3 regions of the Arthrobacter sp. P1_B9 genome follow, and region 3 is predicted to be linked to each of the others. Evidence: riboswitches for the same ligand, from Rfam matches in the RefSeq annotation. Region 3 holds a riboswitch; each other region holds the start of a gene.
The links. Region 3 has a riboswitch for cyclic di-AMP ahead of AC1D1A_RS09190 (aggregation-promoting factor C-terminal-like domain-containing protein). Riboswitches for the same ligand answer to the same signal wherever they lie in the genome.
Positions count from the first base shown of each region.

Region 1: linked by a shared signal. The riboswitch ahead of AC1D1A_RS18035 (NlpC/P60 family protein) and the one ahead of AC1D1A_RS09190 (aggregation-promoting factor C-terminal-like domain-containing protein) in region 3 are both predicted to bind cyclic di-AMP.
Region 2: linked by a shared signal. The riboswitch ahead of AC1D1A_RS10290 (hypothetical protein) and the one ahead of AC1D1A_RS09190 (aggregation-promoting factor C-terminal-like domain-containing protein) in region 3 are both predicted to bind cyclic di-AMP.

Region 1 is NZ_JBFUAA010000015.1:133,891-140,130, forward strand. It holds gene AC1D1A_RS18015 (molybdopterin molybdotransferase MoeA) at 1-1,304, opposite strand, end outside; gene AC1D1A_RS18020 (DUF6457 domain-containing protein) at 1,301-1,588, opposite strand; gene mobA (molybdenum cofactor guanylyltransferase) at 1,610-2,281, opposite strand; gene AC1D1A_RS18030 (HNH endonuclease) at 2,376-2,876, opposite strand; gene AC1D1A_RS18035 (NlpC/P60 family protein) at 3,096-3,854, opposite strand; cyclic di-AMP (ydaO/yuaA leader) riboswitch at 4,150-4,319, opposite strand; gene AC1D1A_RS18040 (M23 family metallopeptidase) at 4,456-5,277, opposite strand; cyclic di-AMP (ydaO/yuaA leader) riboswitch at 5,282-5,495, opposite strand; gene AC1D1A_RS18045 (iron-dependent transcriptional repressor DtxR) at 5,646-6,240, opposite strand, start outside.
Region 2 is NZ_JBFUAA010000006.1:36,314-42,553, reverse strand. It holds gene AC1D1A_RS10300 (response regulator transcription factor) at 1-555, shown strand, start outside; gene AC1D1A_RS10295 (sensor histidine kinase) at 548-1,555, shown strand; gene AC1D1A_RS10290 (hypothetical protein) at 1,701-2,387, opposite strand; cyclic di-AMP (ydaO/yuaA leader) riboswitch at 2,395-2,597, opposite strand; gene AC1D1A_RS10285 (hypothetical protein) at 2,799-3,047, shown strand; gene AC1D1A_RS10280 (cation:proton antiporter) at 3,044-4,249, shown strand; gene AC1D1A_RS10275 (DNA alkylation repair protein) at 4,308-5,012, opposite strand; gene AC1D1A_RS10270 (hypothetical protein) at 5,138-5,743, shown strand; gene AC1D1A_RS10265 (esterase/lipase family protein) at 6,105-6,240, shown strand, end outside.
Region 3 is NZ_JBFUAA010000005.1:88,488-94,727, reverse strand. It holds gene AC1D1A_RS09200 (glycosyltransferase family 39 protein) at 1-1,640, opposite strand, end outside; gene AC1D1A_RS09195 (bifunctional glycosyltransferase family 2/GtrA family protein) at 1,641-3,074, opposite strand; gene AC1D1A_RS09190 (aggregation-promoting factor C-terminal-like domain-containing protein) at 3,235-4,074, opposite strand; cyclic di-AMP (ydaO/yuaA leader) riboswitch at 4,074-4,233, opposite strand; gene AC1D1A_RS09185 (sensor histidine kinase) at 4,417-6,027, opposite strand; gene AC1D1A_RS09180 (response regulator transcription factor) at 6,049-6,240, opposite strand, start outside.

The DNA.
Region 1 (6,240 bases), on a different contig from region 3:
CCCGGGTCGGCGTCAATTGTCGAGCCACAGGGCACCTCGCTGAGCGGGGGGATCGCGCCGTGCCCGAGTGCCGCCAGGAGTGGGGCACCGATCGTGGACAGCGCCATCATGGCCGCGAGCGGGTTTCCTGGCAGGCCGAGGATGTAGCGGCCGTCCGGCAGCTCGGCCAGCACGGCGGGGTGGCCCGGGCGCATGGCGATTCCGTCGATCAGCAGGCGGCCACCGAGCTCGGCGACCGAGCGCCTGAGGTGGTCTGTCCCGGAGCGCCCCGTGCCGCCGGTGGTGACCACGACGTCGGCAGGCAGGTTTTCACCGGCAGGATCGGTGTCCTCGAGGGCGGCGAGCCACTCGGCGTAGGTGTCGCCGACTTTCACTTCTTCGGTACAGATCCCGCCGAGCATTCCTACCACGGCGGCCAGTTGGGGTCCGAAGGTGTCGCGGACCTGCCCGGGTGCCGGTATCCCGCTCGTCACGACCTCGGAGCCAGTAAAAACGAGGCGGACCACGGCCTTGCCGAGCACGGGAAGGGTGTCACTTCCGGCCAGCGCGGCGAGGGCCAGATGGGCCGGGTTCAGGACCGTGCCGCGCTGGATCAGTACGTCCCCGGCGGCGGCTTCCTCCCCGGCCTTCCTGATGTGGTCGCCGTTGCGCGGGTCTCCCGGCTTCGCGGTGCCGCCCAGCTTCAGGACGGGCAGGCCGTCCTCGTCGACGTCGATGATGCCGCTTTCGCTGCGCAACACGGCCTTGGCCCCGGGCGGGATGAGGCCGCCGGTGGCAATCGGGCTGGCCTGATGTGGTGCCAGACGCTGGCCGGGTTCGGCCAGGATCCAGGGGCCGCTGCCGTTGACGGCCCAGCCGTCCATGGCAGAGGAAGCGTAATGGGGCATGTCCTGCCGGGCAACGACGTCCGCCGCGAGCGTCCGGCCGAGCGCCTGCCGCAGCGGAACAGGGGCGGCCGGGATGGGAACGGCGCACTCGAACGCGAGTTGCCGGGCCTCCTGCCACGTGTGGGCCAGGTGCCTGTGCGGCTCCGCGGCAGTGTCCTCGTCCGCGGCGTCCTGGTCCGCGGCGCCCTGGTCCCCTGCCTCCTCGTCCGCTGCATCCTGGTCCGCAGTGTCTTCGCCCGCTGCATCCTGGTGCGCCGCGATGTGAGGGCCACCAGAGCCGTCTACGGGAGCCTCTCCACCGCCAGTTCCGACGCCATTTCCGCCGGTATCGTTGACGCCATCTTCACCGCCATCTCTGACGCCATCTCCACCTGCGGCGGTGGTGGGGCCGTTGCCGTCCGGGGCCGCAGCCGTCATGCCCCGGAAGTTTCGGCGGCTGCGTAGTCCTTGGCGAGCCGGCGGGCCACGGCCATCGCGGACTCCATGGACACGGAGTCCGCGGCCTGCCCGGAGCCTGAGGCCAGGCCGGCCGCAAAGCCGGCAATGAATGTGGTCAGCGGTGCCGCCGGGCGCACCACGGAATGGGCGGCCACGCCGGCCAGGGCGAGGACCTCATTCACGTCAATCTCAACGTCGTCCAGCTCCAGGGCCTGGAGCAGGGCACGGCACCAGTCTTCCAGTGTTTCGTCCTGGCTTTTCACCGTTTGCCTCCATGGTCGAGTTCAGCTGTGCAGAGCCGGGCCGGAGCCCGGACCGCCGTCGGGAATCCTGCCGGATACCCCCAGTGCGGACGCGTCATCCCAGGTGTCGACGTCATCCGTGGAACCCGGGGGAACGCGAACTTCCCGCACGTCCAGCCTAGCAAGAAGGGCGAACACCGACGCGTTTTCCAACCGGTCCCGGGACGCGGCGTCCGCGACAGAACGATGTAGCACGGCCGTGCCATAAAAGCCCGCGAGCGGCTGTTTCCGGCCGTCGGCCGAGACGGCCATGACGCCGTCGGCCGCGTCCCTTTCCGGCGTGCCTGCACCGGACGCGGCCAGCGCCTCGGCCAGGGCATGGACCGCGCCTTCCGACCGGGGCATGTCACACGCCAGGACGAGGGTATAGGGCGCGGCTACTGCGTGCCGGCTCGCGTGATCGGCGGCCAGGGCGGCCAGCCCCGCCGCGATGGCTGCGGCCGGACCCGCGAAGGGCGGCTCTTCCCGGCAGGTCAGGACGCCGCCGGGCAGGCCCCCGGGGTCGGGGCCCACGACGACGGTGCGCCCCGCCGCGCCGGCGGCCCGCAGTGACCGCTCCAGGAGGGTGGCGCCGTCGTAGACCAGCCCGGATTTGGGCACGCCGCCGAGGCGTGAGGACCGCCCCCCGGCGAGAATGATGGCATCGAACTCCATCGTTTCAGCCTAGCGCGGCGCCAGCGGCCACCGAACAAGCCGTCACGTGCGCCGGCAGCGTCTTCACCGGCTGATCAATCAGCAAGGGGGCAGATCAGGCAGCCGATTCAGGCAGCAGGAACGGATCCCAGGCCGGCGTCGGCTTCTCGAGTTCCTTGATCTGCCAGATGGCACCCTTTGGCGGGCCCGGAACAAAACCGATCTTCCAGCCCATCTCCGCCGGCGTATGGTCGCTCTTGGCGTTGTTGCACCGCAGGCACGCCGCCACCAGATTCTCCCAGGAGTCGGCCCCGCCCCGCGATTTGGGCTGGATGTGGTCGATGGTGTGGGCAGCCTTGCCGCAGTACGCGCAGCGGTGGGCATCCCGGCGCAGCACGCCGCGGCGGCTCACCGCAGTCATCGTGTTGTACCTGGGCCGGATGTAGCGGTTCAGCAGGATCACGGACGGGCGGCCCAAAATGTCCTGGGGGCCGACCACGGGGTCGTCCCCTTCGGCCACCACGCTGGCCTTTCCGGTCAGGACAAGGACGAGCGCCCGGCGGAAGGTGATGACCGCCAGCGGTTCATATCCAGCATTCAGAACGAGAGTGCGCATCCGCATACCTCTTCACGGCCGCACCCGCCAGCGGCACGAGGGCCGGCTGCCCTCTGCATGGTCGGGCTATGGATCGACAACACAAGAGTAAACACTCAAGTGCCGGATCACCGAATATTTTTTCACCGGTGCGGTCCCGGGCGCGGAAAGTTCACTGCACGGCAACGCAAAAGACCCCCGCCTGCAGGCGGGGGTCTTTCGGAATGCTGGGGTTCGTGCTTAGGCGCCGACGCGGATGAAGACCGGGCCGGAGCCGACGTTGACGCTGTACAGCGCGGTGGTGCCGCCGTTCCAGCCGCCGTGCACTGCCATGCCGTTGCCGACGTAGACCGCGATGTGAGCCATGCCCACGCCGCCGTTCTGGTAGTAAGCGAGGTCGCCCGGGCGTGCCTCGGCGGCGCTCACGGTGCGGCCCAGGGACAGGTAACCTGCCGGCCAGCCGTGGTAGTGGATGCCTGCCGCGGCCAGGGCGTTGGTGGCGAGGGCGGTGCAGTCCTGCGCCACGCCGATCTGTGCGTAGGCAGCGGCGGCGATGGTCGCGCCTGCGCCGCTTCCGATGCCAGCGGGGGCCTGGGCAGCGACGCCGCCGCTGACGCCAAGCTCGGTGCCGCCGGCGCGGGTGGCCGTGGCGTCCTGGACCTTGACAACGGGCTTGGGAGCCTCGACAACGGGAGCCGGCGTGGTGGTCACGGCGGGCTTCTCGTAGGAGATCGCGATGGTGGAAGCGGCCGAGATGGTGGCCGGAGCTGCGGACTGGACTTCCAGGGCCGAAGCGGAGGTGGATTCGCGCTGAACATTGGTTTCAGCAGCGTTGGCTGCGATTCCGCTGGTCAGGACCAGACCGGAAGCTGCGGCGATGACCGCAGCCTGACGGCCCACGCCGCCGGCGTTGTCGCCGACAGCCTTAGCAATAACAGCCAGCGAGTTGGTCTTGGTGACCTCGGCGCGGTGCCGTGCAACGTTTGCACGAGTAGTCATTAAGTTCTCTCTTTCGTGATCCTTGGACCGCGCGCTTTCGGGCGCGGACTGAGGACGCTCCGGCATCTTGGGGGTACGCCGGATCGCCCCGAAATGGGTTACTTAGCGAAGGGTGTACTGCGAAGACGCGCCAAAAGCGGAAACTGCATGCTGTCCGGGCTCGCTAGAGATTGAGCCTGCGGAACGTGATCCAATCCGGGCGCCGGCAAGGGCGGCACGTGATGTGGATTCCAGCGGGCTCGACAGAGCCTCGCCGGTGCGCATGCGCGCAGAATTGTGGCGTGAAGACACGAAAGTAGCCTCTCCCAATGCCTACGAGGTGAGCTGTCGGATTCGGATGGGAGTCACCCGGCCGCGCTGCTTCCTGGGAAGCTTTGCGACTTAACCCCAAGGCCTTCTTTCGAAGGCCAAAATTGGTTCCCCCGCCCCTGCCAGACGATGTAATGCGAACGGACCTTGAGCGGTGGCAGAGCTAGGCAATCCACTCAAGAGCGCCAACTTCGGAAAAGTTGGCGTGCTTCAAACCCTACAGCAGTCCGGATCCAATGTCACATTCAGATCACGGCGTGTCACAGGAAGTTGAGAGCAGCCCATCGTCTTTTTAGAGCCAGCCGAGCGGGTCAACGACATCGCCGTTGACCATCACTTCAAAGTGGAGGTGGCAGCCCGTGGAGGCGCCGGTGGTTCCGCTCATGGCGACGACGTCACCGCGGGAAACCTTCTGGCCGACCTTGACCGAGGCCGAGGACAGGTGGTTGTACGTGGTCTCCAGGCCGTTGCCGTGATCGATGACCACGCGGTTCCCCCCGCCGAAGGGATGCCAGCCGTTGAAGGTCACGGTGCCGCTGGCGGCCGCGTGGACCGCCGTGCCGCACTGGGCGGCGAAATCCTGGCCGCGGTGGAACTCCCCCGCGCCCCCGGTAATGGGGCTGACACGGTAGCCGAAGGGCGAGGCCGTGACCAGCTGGTCGAGCGGCGCACCCAGGGTGCCGGCCGATGCCGCGCGGGTGATGGTGCCCACAGACTGGGCGCTCAGCAGCTGCTTGAGTTTCCCGTCCGGATCGCCCTTCGTGGTGACGGCCGTGCGGTTGAAGTCGACTTTGGCGGCGGCGGCAGCGGTGACATCCGGCTGCACGGCAGCGGAGAGCGCGCCGGACCCGCCCGGATTCGAAGCCATCACCGGGCTCGTGACGGGGACCGTCACGGTCAGAACCAGACCAGTTGCGGCCAGGGCGATCCCGGCCTTCTGCCCGACCCCGCTGGCCGCGGCAAAGTCCGTGACCTGGCGGAACGGACTGCGACGGCGACGGCGTTCATCCCGGTGCACGTCCCGCGGGCGTTCGGCCGTGTGTGCGACGACGGGACGCGGCTCCGGTGCGGGACCGGTCGCGCGGCGACGGCCCCTGGAGGTCTGGGTGGTCAAGAACGGTTCCTCTCTGGATGGCCTGCGAAGTTAGCTGTCGGATTCGGGTCAGAGAGATCAAAGACCCGGTCCGCCGTTGCAAGCAGCCACGCACAGATGCATCCCAGGGGATCCTTCGGTGGAAGCTGCTTGCCGCTGACGGACTTCACCCCAAGGCTGCCGAAGTAGCAGCCGAAAGTGGTTCCCCCGCCCCTGCCAGGAGGTAGTTCTGCGACTGATCCGCTGGCAGGGCTCGGCTTCGGATCAGGTAACGCTTTGGTATCGGTACTGGGCACTAACTATAGGCGATTAAGCCGCCCGGTAATAAATCCGTAACCGCAATTGTGGACAACTCATGGGTCGTCCCATGACCGGCGCGTAGTGGCTGGTCAGGCGACTGTTACAAAGACGTGCGCGGCAACCTCGGGCGGCAGTTCCAGGGCACCTTCGATATCGGGGACGCGGACCGAGATGTACTCCCCCACCCGCTCCAGCGAGACAAGCGCGCCAGGCCTGATTCCGCCCTCGTCGAGCTGGGCCAGAAGCTCCGGCTCCACCTGGATCGGCTCCGCGAGTCGGTTGACCGTAACCCGGGAAGTTACCCCGTAGCCGGCCATGGCCTCCAGCAGGTTCACAGGCCTGTCCACGGGGGCGCCATTGGGAACGCCGCCAAGATCCGCAAGCCCCGGAATAGGGTTTCCGTAGGGCGAGACTGTCGGGTGGTTGAGCATCTCGAAGATTCTTCGCTCGACGCGTTCGCTCATGACATGTTCCCAGCGGCACGCTTCCTCGTGGACGTAGGCCCAGTCGAGCCCGATCACGTCCGCGAGGAGGCGTTCGGCCAGACGGTGCTTGCGCATGACACCGATTGCACGTTTCCGTCCGGTTTCCGTCAATTCAAGGTGCCGGTCGCCGGAAACAACCACCAGCCCGTCGCGCTCCATCCGGCCGATCGTCTGGGACACAGTGGGGCCGGAGTGGCGG
Region 2 (6,240 bases), on a different contig from region 3:
CTCCACCAGGGACTGACCGGGAGCTGGGACGTCATGGTGGTGGACCGCGGGCTGCCCGGCATGGACGGCATCGCCCTCATTACGGCTTTGCGGTCGAAAGGCATTGCCACGCCCATCCTGATCCTGACCGCGCTGGGCGATGCCGACGAAAAAGTCAGGGGCCTGGACGCCGGCGCCAACGATTACGTGACCAAGCCGTTCGACGCCGGCGAACTGGCAGCACGCCTGCGCGCACTGACGCGGACTTTCACTCCCCCGGCCCCGGCACCGGTGGCGATCGGGGACTGGGAACTGGATCCAACGCAGCGCTCCGTCCGTTCCGTCTACGGGCAAACGGTGTCACTGACCGCAAAGGAAGGCCAGCTGCTGGCTGCCCTGGCCGCGGAACCGGACCGCGTCTTCACCCGGGATGAGCTCCTCGCGGCGTGCTTCCACGCCTCGGAACAGCCCGGCGTGATCGATACCTATGTTCATCACCTGCGCCGGAAGATCTCCAAAGCAGTGATCCGCACGGTGCACGGCCTCGGATACCAGATCGGCGAAGCCCATGAGTGACGGCCGGCCGGCCGGCGGAAATCCGGACCACTCCATCCTGCGCAAGGCTTCCCTCAAGGTCGCGGTGCGGATCAGTGCTGCGTGCGCGGTCATGGTTCTCGGGCTGCTCGCCGCCACGGCGCTATACCTCACGAACCAACTGGCCCATCCTGAAGTGCCGGGCTCGGCGGCGGCCGGGACGGCCTACACCTACCTGGATTCCAAGGACGTCCTCGAAGCCATGATCATCGCCGGGGTGGCGGGAATCCTGCTGGCCGGAATCGTCGGGTGGCTCAGTGCGCGCAGCGCGATTCGTCCCCTCAGTGATGCCCTGGCAAGGGAGCGGCGTTTTGTCCAGGACGCCAGCCACGAATTGCGCACGCCATTGACCATCCTGGACACCAGGATCCAGCTGGCCCAGCGCAACACTGTGCCCGGCTCCAGGCAAAGCCACGACCTGGCCCGGATCCGGGAGGACGCCGCGACGCTGACAGGGATTGTCAACGAACTGCTCCTCGCGGCAACCGCGGAGGCCCCGGACCGTTCCGCGCCCCCTGCCGACCTCGCCGACGCTGCCGCCAGCGTCGCCGGCAGCCTCCAGCAGGTGGCAGAGCAGCGCCAGGTGCGTCTGGAATTCTCCGCCGATGCCCGGCCGCTGGCCCGGATCGAGAAGAATGCGCTGCGGCGTGCCGTGCTGGCCCTGGCGGACAACGCGCTGGCCCACACGCCTCCGGGCGGCCGCGTGTCCATCACGACCTCAATCGAGCAGAAGCGCGCCGTGATCACGGTGGCGGACTCCGGGACCGGAATCACCGGCGTCGATCAGGCCCGGATCTTTGACCGGTTCGTGCGGACGGCCGGCACCGGCACCTCACAGGGACAGCGGAGCTTTGGCATCGGCCTGGCCCTGGTCCGGGAGATTGCTGTCGCGGCCGGGGGCACCGTCGAGGTGGCCGCGACGGGCGACGAGGGAACCGTCATGAAGTTGACGCTTCCGCTCATGGGCAGCGGGAATCCCTGAGGTCCATCCGCCGGGGAAAGATATGCCATCGGGATCCCGGACTCCCGAATGCGGAGACAGGAAAGACCGGCGGTCGAGTTGCCCCCAAGGGAACTCGAGCGCCGGTCTTTCCGGACTGTCTGGCCCCGGGTCGGGGCCGTGCGGCTTAGGCGCGGACGAACGTCACGCCGCCGGTCGCGGTGAGCCAGGACAGCGGGTGGACCATGGTCTGGTTCTTGCCGTTCATGCCGCCACTGACCACCTGGCCGTTGCCGGCGTAGATGCCGACGTGGCCGGACTGGACCACCATGTCACCGGGCTGCGGCGTCGCCACAACGGTTCCAAGGCCAAGGAACGCGCGGGGACCGATGTCGCCAACGGGCTTACCCGCGGCGCCAAGGGCCTTTTCCACCATGGCGGTGCAGTCCTGGGTGATGCCCACCTGGCTGTAGGCGGCCGAGAGCATGATGGCGTTGCGTCCGCCCGCGGGCGCCGCGGCCGGCGCTGCTGCCGGAGCTGCTGCCGGAGCGGCCTGCACCTGGATGACCGGCTTGGCCGGAGCCTTGGGCGCTGCCGCCGGGGCTGCAGCGGGAGCCGGAGCCGGTGCGACGGGCTGTTCGATGACCGGCGCGGCAACAGAATCCACTGCGGGGCGCTCGAAGCTGATCTTGACGCTTGAATCGGCGCTGACGGGGGCACTGACCTGTCCGGTGACGTCGACGTTCGACGCCGGAGCAGAGTCACGCTGCACGGGGGCGGTGGCGGCGTTGGCGGCCATTCCGCTGGTCAGGACCAGGCCGGATGCGGCGGCGAGGACGGCGGCATGGCGCGCAAAAGTATTGACTGAAGTCATGAAAAATGTAGCCTCTCCCAATGCCTGCGAGGTGAGCTGTCGGATTCGGATGGGAGGCACCCGGCCGCACTCCCGGGCCCGTCGTTGCGGGCACTGTGCGGCTTCACCCCAAGACCTGCATATCAGCAGATCAAAAGTGGTTTCCCCGTCTCTGCCGGACGTTGATGCGAGTTACCCCCGGGCCGCGGCAGAGTTAGGCAATCGGCTGGGGAGCGCCCGTATCGGAGACAACAGGCACTCATCAACCGTAGCGCGAACCGCACCCGAAAGTCACATTCAGGTAACGGAGCCGTGATGCCGGGCCGCAATTTGCCCATAGGGCGGCGCCGTTTCCGAACATAGGATGATGCCATCAGCACCACCGGAAGCGGAGGCCCGAAAATGAACAGCCATTGTGTCGCCATCTGCCAGTTGAGCACTCAGCCCCAAGAGGATTTCGACGTCAACACCGAGCTGCTGATCCTCGACGGCGGGGACGTCCACGTGAGCACATGGGACGCGGAACCGCGCGACGGGGGTTTCGACGAGCACATCCTCAATGACCGGGTGGACGCGCTCGGGTACATGGTTGTCAACGACTGGGCTTTCCTGGACGGCAAGGCCTATGCGGTGGTGGAACGGCGGTCAGGCCCGGCGCCGGCCGGCCGCCGCGAACCGTGACCTTCCTGTCGCTGGCGCTGATCGCCGTCATCGCCTTGGCTGGCCCCCTGCTGGCCCTGCCGGCGCGCTGGCACTTGCCTGTCATGCTGGGTGAGCTGCTGGCCGGCATCGCGATCGGGCGCTCAGGCCTGGCCCTGGTGGACCCCGCGGACCCGACGTTCACCCTGCTGGCCAATATCGGGTTTGCGCTGATGATGTTCGTGGCAGGCACCCACGTTCCCGTGCGGGATCCGCACATCCGTGGCGCCCTCGGCAAAGGCTCCCGCCGGGCGATGGTGGCCGCAGCGGCAGCGGTGGTGATCGGAACCGGCATCGGACTGCTGTTCGGGACTGGACATGCTCCCCTCTACGTCGTGCTGCTGGCCTCCTCGTCGGCCGCCCTGGTGCTTCCAATCGTCGATTCCCTGCGCCTCGGCGGGCCAGATGTCGTCGCTATGACAGCGCAGGTGGCAATAGCCGACACAGCCTGCATTGTGGCGTTGCCGCTCCTGGTGGATCCGCCCCACGCAGTCCAGGCGGCGCTGGGTGTCCTCGCGGTGACCGGGTGCGCGGTAGTGCTCTTTGTCGGCTTGCGCTGGCTGGAGCGCCAGGGAATCCGTCGGCGCGTGCACCGGCTCTCGGAAAGCCGCAAGTTTGCCCTGGAGCTACGGATCCAGCTGGCCGTGCTCTTCACCCTGGCCGGTGTCGCGACGTGGAGCAATGTGTCTGTGATGATGGCAGGCTTTTCTTTCGGCCTGGTGATGGCTGCGGTCGGCGAACCGCGGCGGCTGGCCCGGCAACTGTTCGCGCTCAGCGACGGCTTCCTGGGTCCGCTCTTCTTCGTGTGGCTGGGTGCATCGCTGACGCTAAGGGACCTGGCCGGGCACCCGGACATGATGGCCCTCGGCCTGTTGCTGGGGGCCGGGGCCCTGCTGGCCCACGCCGACCTGGCTTTCCTGGGACTCCCGCTGTCGCTGGGGGTGTTGTCGGCGGCCCAGCTTGGCGTACCGGTGGCTGCGGCGAGCATCGGCACGCAGCTTCAGGTCCTGCTCCCAGGCGAGGCCGCGGCCCTGCTGGTGGGAGCGCTGGTCACCATAGCCGCGGGCGCCGTCGCCGGGTCACGGGCGGCGAGGACTTTCGCGGTCCCGGCAAATGCCGGCGGCAAGTCCGGAAATTCCGGCAGCGCCGTTGGGCAGGGCGATCCGGGGGGTCCGAAGGCCTGACAGTCCGGATGTCTAAATGCCTGGGCCAAAGCCGAGCCGGCGGCGAAATTTCGGAGGGTCATTCTCCAATGGACGTGAATTGCAGCTCCGGCCTCCACTTTGCCATCTCTGCCAGGACCCGGGAGACGGCATCCCGGACAGCTGTGCCGTCGGCGTCGAACGTCCCGCCCGGCTCGCCGAGCACCGCGTTGGCGTGCCGGAGGAACCTGTCCCAGTCCCCCGCGCCCGCGCGCAGCGCCAGCAACGGCGAGAGAAGCGCGGCCCGGCGCAGCCAGGCGTCGGGCTCGCGCACCCACCGGTCCAGCACGCTGTCGGCCCGCACCCTGGCCAGAACATCGAGTCCGTCCACCAGGGGCCCGACGACGTCGACGGCGAGCGGATCCACAAGGTCCCGCACCCGCGCCTGCCGGATGAAGCCCTCCAGCCGGGTGAGGTCGGAGTTGGTCAGGAGCTTCACGTTGGCCTGCAGCAGGACCACGGCGGCCAGCCGGCGCTCGAAAACCGGCGCGGCCCCCCGGCCGGAGCCTCCGAGCCCGGAGCCCCACAGTTCGGAACTCAGCGCAGTGACCTCATCGCGGGACAGCCCGGGATAGCGGCGGCCGGCATCCCGGACCGTGCCGCGCACGGCGCCCACGGACGTGCCGTAGAACCGGAGGCCGCTGCCCGCCGGCTCCGTTTCCAGCCGCGCCTGAAGCTGTTCAGCGCGGCGCCAGGAAGCTTCGCGCTGCAGCGAGAGGTCGATGAATTCGCCGGCATCACTCACCTGTCCATTCTTTCCCCTCGCGGCTCGCGGCGGAAACGCGGTGCCAAGCTGTCCTGGGCGGTGGACCCGGACCATCTGCCTAGACTGAACTGGCAAGCCTCCGATCGAAAGCGGTTTACGCAACCATGCACACCAAGCTGACACTCGCCATCGCACTTTCCGGCATGACGCTGGGGGTGGCAGGATGCGCTGCCCCTGCGCCATCTACCGCACCGTCGCCTGAGTCACCTGCGGCATCCGCGGCGCCGGCCCCTGATTTCGCATTAGACATCACGGGGGCGCCCGGCCGGATTGCCCAGGCCGGCCTCACTGTGCTGACGGCGGAGGGCAACGTGGACCACTATCACGCACATCTGGACGTGCTGAAGGACGGCAAGCCCATCGCGGTGCCGGCCAATATCGGCATCACCACCGGAGCTGACCACAGGGCCAACGGCATCTCAGCCCTGCACACCCACGACACCACGGGCGTGGTCCACATCGAGTCCCCCACCGCCGGCCAGGTCTTCACCCTCGGGCAGCTCCTGACGGAGTGGGGCGTCCTCGGTGGCAACGGCGCCCCCGGCACCGGTGGGGGTTCGCTGGATGGCTGGACCGTTTACGTGAACGGCCGGAAGTTCGACGCCGGGATCCGGGACCTCCCGTTCAAGGCGCACGACGAGATCGTCCTGTCCTACGGCACAGCGCCGGCGACGATCCAGGCCTCCTATGATTTTCCGCCCGGAGAGTGAGGTGACCGGAGAAGTGAGGTGACCGGAGAGTGAGGTGACCGGGGGCGACGGCGGGCGGCATGCCCCTACCTGCACAACTGTGCAGCAGTCTCTCCACGCAACCCCACCTGGCACCAGCGGCGTCGAAAAATGCATGCACAAACGTGCATGTTGGAGCGATCCGCGGAGCACCTTCCCTAGCGTGAATTGAGAGACGTGAGTCGGATCACAGCGGGGGCTGATCCCCTACCTCACTTCCATTTCCACAGACCGTCACAGATGACGCGTCCAACCGAAGAGGTAATCCGTGCCACACCCGAAAACGCCCGCAGCACTCGCAACCCTGGCCGCTGCGACCTTGGCGCTGCTCGGCGCATCCCTGATGGGTGTGCCGGCGGCCCAGGCCGACACCGTTGACGTTTCGCCGCCCGGCGCGAATGACTGGTCCTGCAAGCCCTCGGCAGCCCACCCCTACCCGGTGGTCCTGGTGCCGGGAACCTTCGAAAACATGGCGAAGA
Region 3 (6,240 bases):
GACGCGGTGGGGCCCGACGTGGGGATCGAACCGGAATGCGGCTGGGCGACGGTCGCCAGTGTCCACGCGGTGCTTCCGAGCCCGCCGGCAAGCAGGCAGAGGATCACGACGCCGGCCGTGGCGGCCTTGCGGAACCGCGCCGGGAGAGCCGCCATGCCGTCCGCCCGCAGGAGCAGGGCCGCGGCGGCGAGCACGCCCAGGACCACGATGATCACCCGGAGCCCGGGAAGCCAGGACGGGTCGCGGCCCAGGAGCACGGCGGACCAGACCGAGGTGGCCAGCACCGTCACGGCCAGGACAACCCGGGCGGGCCAGTAGGCCCGGCCCCGCCACAGTTCCAGGGAACCGATGCCGGCCAGCGCCGCGATGGCGGGGGCCAGCGCCACGGCGTAGTACGGATGCACGGTGCCGCTCATGAAGCTGAAGATTCCCGCAGTGATGACCAGCCAGCCGCCCCACAGCAGGAGCGCCGCACGGGTTTTTGAGGTCCTGGCCTCGCGCCGGGTGAACCACAGCCCGGCGGCCAGCAGGATCAGGGCCGCCGGCAGCAGCCAGGACACCTCGCCGCCGAAGCTGGTCCCGAACATCCGGGTGATCCCGGCCGCGCCGCCGAAGCCGACGTTTCCGTTGCCTCCCGGGCCGCCGGCGTTGCCTCCCAGGTTTCCTCCCCCGGGCATGCCCCCGCCTGACCCGGTGATCCGGCCCAGGCCGTTGTAGCCGAACGTCAGTTCCAGGAAGCTGTTGGTCTCAGACCCCGCCATGTACGGCCGGACCGAGGCCGGCGTCAGCTGGAACAGCACAACGTAGCTGCCGGCCACGACGGCGATCCCGGCGGCGGCGGCCAGCAGGTGCAGGAGCCGGCGGCCGAGGGTGGTGGGCGCCGCCCACAGGTAGGCCAGGGCCAGCCCGGGAACGATCAGGAAGCCCTGCAGCATCTTGCTCAGGAACGCCAGGCCGATGACCGCGCCGGCCGCGGCGAGCCACTTCCAGCCGGCCTTCTCGATGGCGCGGGTGGTGAGGTAGGCCGCCAGCACCAGGCACAGGGTGAGCATCGCGTCCGGGTTGTTGAACCGGAACATCAGGGCGGCCACCGGGGTCAGCGCCAGGGCGCCGCCGGCGAGCAGGCCCGCGGCCGGCCCGGACACCCGCTTGATGGTCAGGTAGAGAAGCCCGACGGCGGCCACTCCCATGAGCGCCTGGGGAATGAGCATGCTCAGGGCCGAGAAACCAAAGATCCGTCCCGCGAGGGCGGGAATCCAGAGTGCGGCCGGGGGCTTGTCCACCGTGATGGCATTGCCGGCGTCGAGGGAGCCGAAGAGCAGCGCGGTCCAGTCCTTGGTCCCGGCCTGGATCGCCGCGGCATAGAAGGAGTTGGCGTAGCCGGTGGCCTCCAGATTCCACAGGTACAACGCCGCGGAGACCACCAGGAGCAGCGCTGCCGAGGGCCGCACCCAGCGGGGCTGCGGTCCGAACAGCAGCCGGTCCCGGCGGCCTTGGGTGGCCGGCGCCGGGGACGCGGGCAGATGGGGCGCCGTCCCGCCGTCTCCGGGAACCGGGTGTGGCTGTTCCTCGGCGGCCGGCGGCCTGCCGGCCGGGGAACCGCCCTGGGCTCCGGCGGTGGGGCTAATGGTTGCCGTCATTTACTTGGCCTTTTCTGTGCGGGAGAGGGAAGGATCGGGGGCGCCGGGCGCCGGAACGGCAGCGGCGGGCCTGTGGCGGAAAACCACCAACCGGAAGAGCAGGAACTTCACGGCCGTGGCGGCCAGGTTGGCGGCGGTGACCGTGAGCAGTTCAAGCCAGCGGTCCGGGGCCGCTCCCGACGCGGCGTGAACGAGGGCGAGTGCGCCCGAGGTCAGGGCCAGCCCGATGCCGAAGACCAGCAGCCCCTCAAAATGGTGGCGAGCCGCCTGGCTGCCGCCCTGGATGCCGAACGTGAAGCGCCGGTTGGCCGCAGTGTTGGCCACGGCGGTGGTGAGCAACGCGAGGAAGTTTGCCAGCTGCGGGTCCATGAACCCGCGGCAGAGCAGGAAAATCGCCAGGTAGGCCAGGGTGGAGGCCACCCCGATGCTGCCGAAGCGGACGAGCTGTCCGAAGAGGCTTCCGCCGGGGCTTTGTTCCTGTGCCCGCGAGGCGGCCGGCAGCGGTCCGCGGGCCAGGGCCGCGCGCAGGTCGGGAACCGGGATCCTGCCCGAGACCAGGTCCCGGCTCAACCGTGCCATGCCGCGCAAGTCCGCGAGGGCCGTCTGGACGATGTCCACGCTGGAATCCGGGTCGTCGGTCCAGTCCACCGGGACTTCGTGGACGCGCAGGCCGCACTTTTCTGCCAGGACCAGCAGCTCGGTGTCGAAGAACCAGGCGTTGTCCAGCGTGTGGGGAAGCAGTTGCCGGGCCACGTCCGCCCGGATCGCCTTGAAGCCGCACTGCGCGTCACTGAAGTGGGCGCCCATGAGGGCCTGGAGCAGGAAGTTGTAGCTGCGCGAGATGAATTCCCGTTTGGGTCCGCGGACCACGCGGGAGTTGCGGGTCAGCCGTGTCCCGATCGCCAGGTCGGAGTGCCCGGAAATGAGCGGGGCAAGGAGCGGGCCGAGGGCCGCCAGATCAGTGGAAAGATCCACATCCATGTACGCCAGGACCGGCGACGGCGAGGCCAGCCACACCTTGCGGAGTGCGTTTCCGCGGCCCTTTTCTGCCATATGGACCACCGTCACTTCGCGCAGCTCGCGGGCTACCCGTTCCGCGGCCTTGAGCGTTCCGTCGGTGCTGGCGTTGTCCGCCACGGTGATCCGGAAGGAATGCGGGAAGGCGCCGAGCAGGTACGCGTGGAGCCGGCGCAGGCAGGCCTCGAGGTCCCGTTCCTCGTTAAAGACCGGGATGGTGACGTCCAGCAGGGGCGTGCTGGCGCGCGTATCAATGGCCGTGCGCCGGCCGCCGGGGCCGGTCAGGGCCCCAGCGATCGGGCCCGGGACGGGTGCGTCGGCCAGCGCAAGCCCCGAGGGTGCCCCGGGGGCCGCCGGGCCGGCCGGCGTCGCCGTGGAGCGGGGCAGGGTTCCTGTGGCCTGGTCTGTGAATGTCATGGCTCAACTTTCCCGGCGGCCCATATGAGGGCTTTAGGGTCAAGCTGTGCGGGGGCTGTGGAAGTCCGGGCCGCCGGGGCCGGTCCGGCCGTGGAGACGCAAAGAGGCCCCGGATCCATGCGGATCCGGGGCCTCCAGGGCGGGGGCGGCTAGTGCCGGTTTAGTACCAGTTGTGTGCGTAGTGGAAGTTCAGGGCACCGCAGGGGGAACCGTAGCGCGACTTGACGTAGTTCAGGCCCCAGTTGATCTGGGTCCGGTAGTTGGTCATGTAATCGGCGCCGGCGCTCGCCATCTTCGAGGCGGGCAGGGACTGGACCACGCCGTAGGCGCCGCTGCTGGCGTTCGTGGCGGTGGTCTTCCAGTCGGATTCCTTGGTCCACAGCTTGTGCAGGCACTGCATCTGGCCGGGTGCCCAGCCATAGCTTCCCAGCTGGGACGCGGCGTAGGCCTGCGCGCCGGCGGGGTCGTCGACTGCGACCGGCGCGGCTGCCGGTGCCGGTGCCGGAGCGGCTGCCGGTGCCGGAGCGGGGGCTGCCGCGGGAGCCGGAGCAGGTGCGGGGGCTGCCGCGGGTGCCGGAGCAGGTGCTGCCGCGGCTGCCGGTGCGGCAGCAGCGGGCGCGTGGATCAGCGCTTCGGCTGCCTTAACCTCCGAGATCTGGGGAGCCACGTTCTTTTCCGTGGCAGCGGTCGGCCCAGCCACCTGGACCCGCTCGAAGTTGAGCTTGGCCAGCGGGTCGGCGATCGTGGCCGTCTGGCTCGCAACATTCGCCGTGTGGGCGCCCGGCTCTGCCGCCTGGCTGGCGGCGCCGCCACCCAGCAGCAGCGCGCACGCGGCGGTGACGACGGCGGCACGGCGGCCGGTTACACCGAGCCCGGCGGCGAACCGCGACAGGGCGGATGCCTGCTTGACCGGTTCGGCGCGGTGGCGCGACTTGGCGGCGCCAACTGAGCGGGAATGCGAACCGCCGTCAGGGCGTGTTTGTACCTGGAATTCAGTCATGGTGGCCTCTCAACGCCGGCGGAGTTAGCTGTCGGGTTCGGATGAGGTCATCCGGCCGCACGGAACATCACGTGTCGGCTTCACCCCGAGGGCGCATGAAAGCAGATTGCCCGGGAACTCTGGGTCCCCCGCCTCTGCCTGGTCCAGCGGAATCCGGGAAGCGGCAGAGTTTGGCGTCCGTCCGGATATGCGGCACCGATGGCGGCGCACGCTAACGACGCTACAGGACCCGGCCGCTTAAGTCACATTTTGGTAACAGGAGTCACAGTGCCGGGGTGTCGGGTTGCGCCGGGCTCACCGGTCGACCGTCCGGGTCGTTTGCGCCGGCGGCGGCCGTTCCGGTTACGCCGGCGGCGGCGAGGCGGGCAGCCGCACGGCGAACTCCGTGCGGCCCGGCCGGGACGTGACCTCGACTGTTCCTCCGTGGGCCTCCACGATCGACTGGACAATGGACAGGCCCAACCCGCTGGTGCCCTCGGACGTCGGCGCGGCGGTCGCCGTGCCGTGACCTCCGCGGCTGCCGGAAACGGCGCCGGAGGACGAGCGTGCGGCGGCCCCGGACCCGACCCTGGCCGTCGCGACGGCAGAATCGGCGGGGACGGCTGCGGGGTTCGACGCCGGATTGGTGCGCGAGGCGTCGGCCCGGGTGAAGCGGGCGAAGACCCGGCCGATAAATTCCGGGGCGATGCCGCTGCCATTGTCTGTCACGGTGACCACGGCACTGCCGTCAGCCGAGCGCATGACGCCCGTGACCACCTTGGTCCCGGGTTCCGTGTGCTTGCGCGCATTGGACAGCAGGTTGGCGAGGACCTGGTGAAGCTGGGTCGCATCACCGCGCACCACCACGGGCTCGTCCGGAAGTTCCAGCTGCCAGATGCGGTCCGGGGCCATGACTTTCTCATCGCTGACCGTCTCGATGGCCAGTTGGGTGAGGTCGACGTCGGAGATTTTGAGCGGCTGTCCCTCGTCCAGGCGCGCCAGCAGCAGCAGGTCCTCCACGAGCGTGGTCATCCGCTCGGACTGGCTTTGCACACGGGCGAGGGACCTCTCGCCGTCGGGGGTGAAATGCTCGGTCATCCGCATCAGCTCCGTGTAGCCGCGGATGGCCGTCAGCGGGGTGCGGAGTTCGTGCGAGGCGTCGGCGACGAACTGCCGGACCTTCATCTCGCTCTCCTGCCGCGCCTCGAGAGCGTTGGAGACGTTGTCCAGCATCTTGTTCAGCGCGTAGCCCACGCTGCCCACTTCCGTTCCGGGATGGGCCGCCGACGTCGGGACGCGGACCCCGAGCGCCACCTCGCCGGCGTCCAGCGGGAGACGGGAGACCTTAGTGGCAACCTCGGAGAGCTGTTCCAGCGGCTTCATGGTCCGCCGGATCAGGGCCGTGCCGGCGAGCCCGATCAGCACGAGCCCGCCTGCGGACACCACCACCATGGTCCAGACCAGGGAGGCCAGGGTGCTTTGTTTTTCTGCCAGCGGGAGTCCGGTCACAATCACGTCACCGTACGGTGTTCGCGCCGCCGTGAGCCGGTAGGCGCCGGCCGAAAGGCTGCGGTCCACGGACACGCCGCTCGGGGTGAGGGCCAGGAGAACCTTGTTGTCGGCGGGGGAGAGGCTCTTGACCGCGCCGTCCCCGGCCAGGAACCCGGCCCTGCTGACTTCGCCGTCCACTATCCGTGCGTTAAGCGTCCCGACGCCCTGTCCCCGGGCTTCGAGGGGGTCGGGGCGCCTGCCCGAATCGTCGGAGGAGGGCCGGCCGAACTCGCTCGAACGGTGCGAGGCCTGGTCCAGCTGGGTGTCGAGCTGCCGGGTGAGGAAGAGGTCCATGGAGGCGTAGCTGAACAAGCCCACAGCGCCGCAGATGGCCACGAGCAGCGCCATGGCGACCAGGACCAGCCGGGTGCGCAAATGCCACGTCGACGGGTTGCGCCAGTCGCGTCCGGGGACGCGGGTCATGCCGGAAAGTGAGGGCACGGATCAGTCCGCCGGTTTCAGGACGTACCCGGCTCCGCGCACCGTGTGGATCATCGGAGCGTGGTTGGCGTCGACCTTCTTGCGAAGGTAGGAAATGTACAGTTCCACGATGTTCGCCTGGCCGCCGAAATCGTAGTCCCAGACACGGTCCAGGATCTGGGCCTTGCTGATGACCCGCTTCGGGTTTTCCATGAG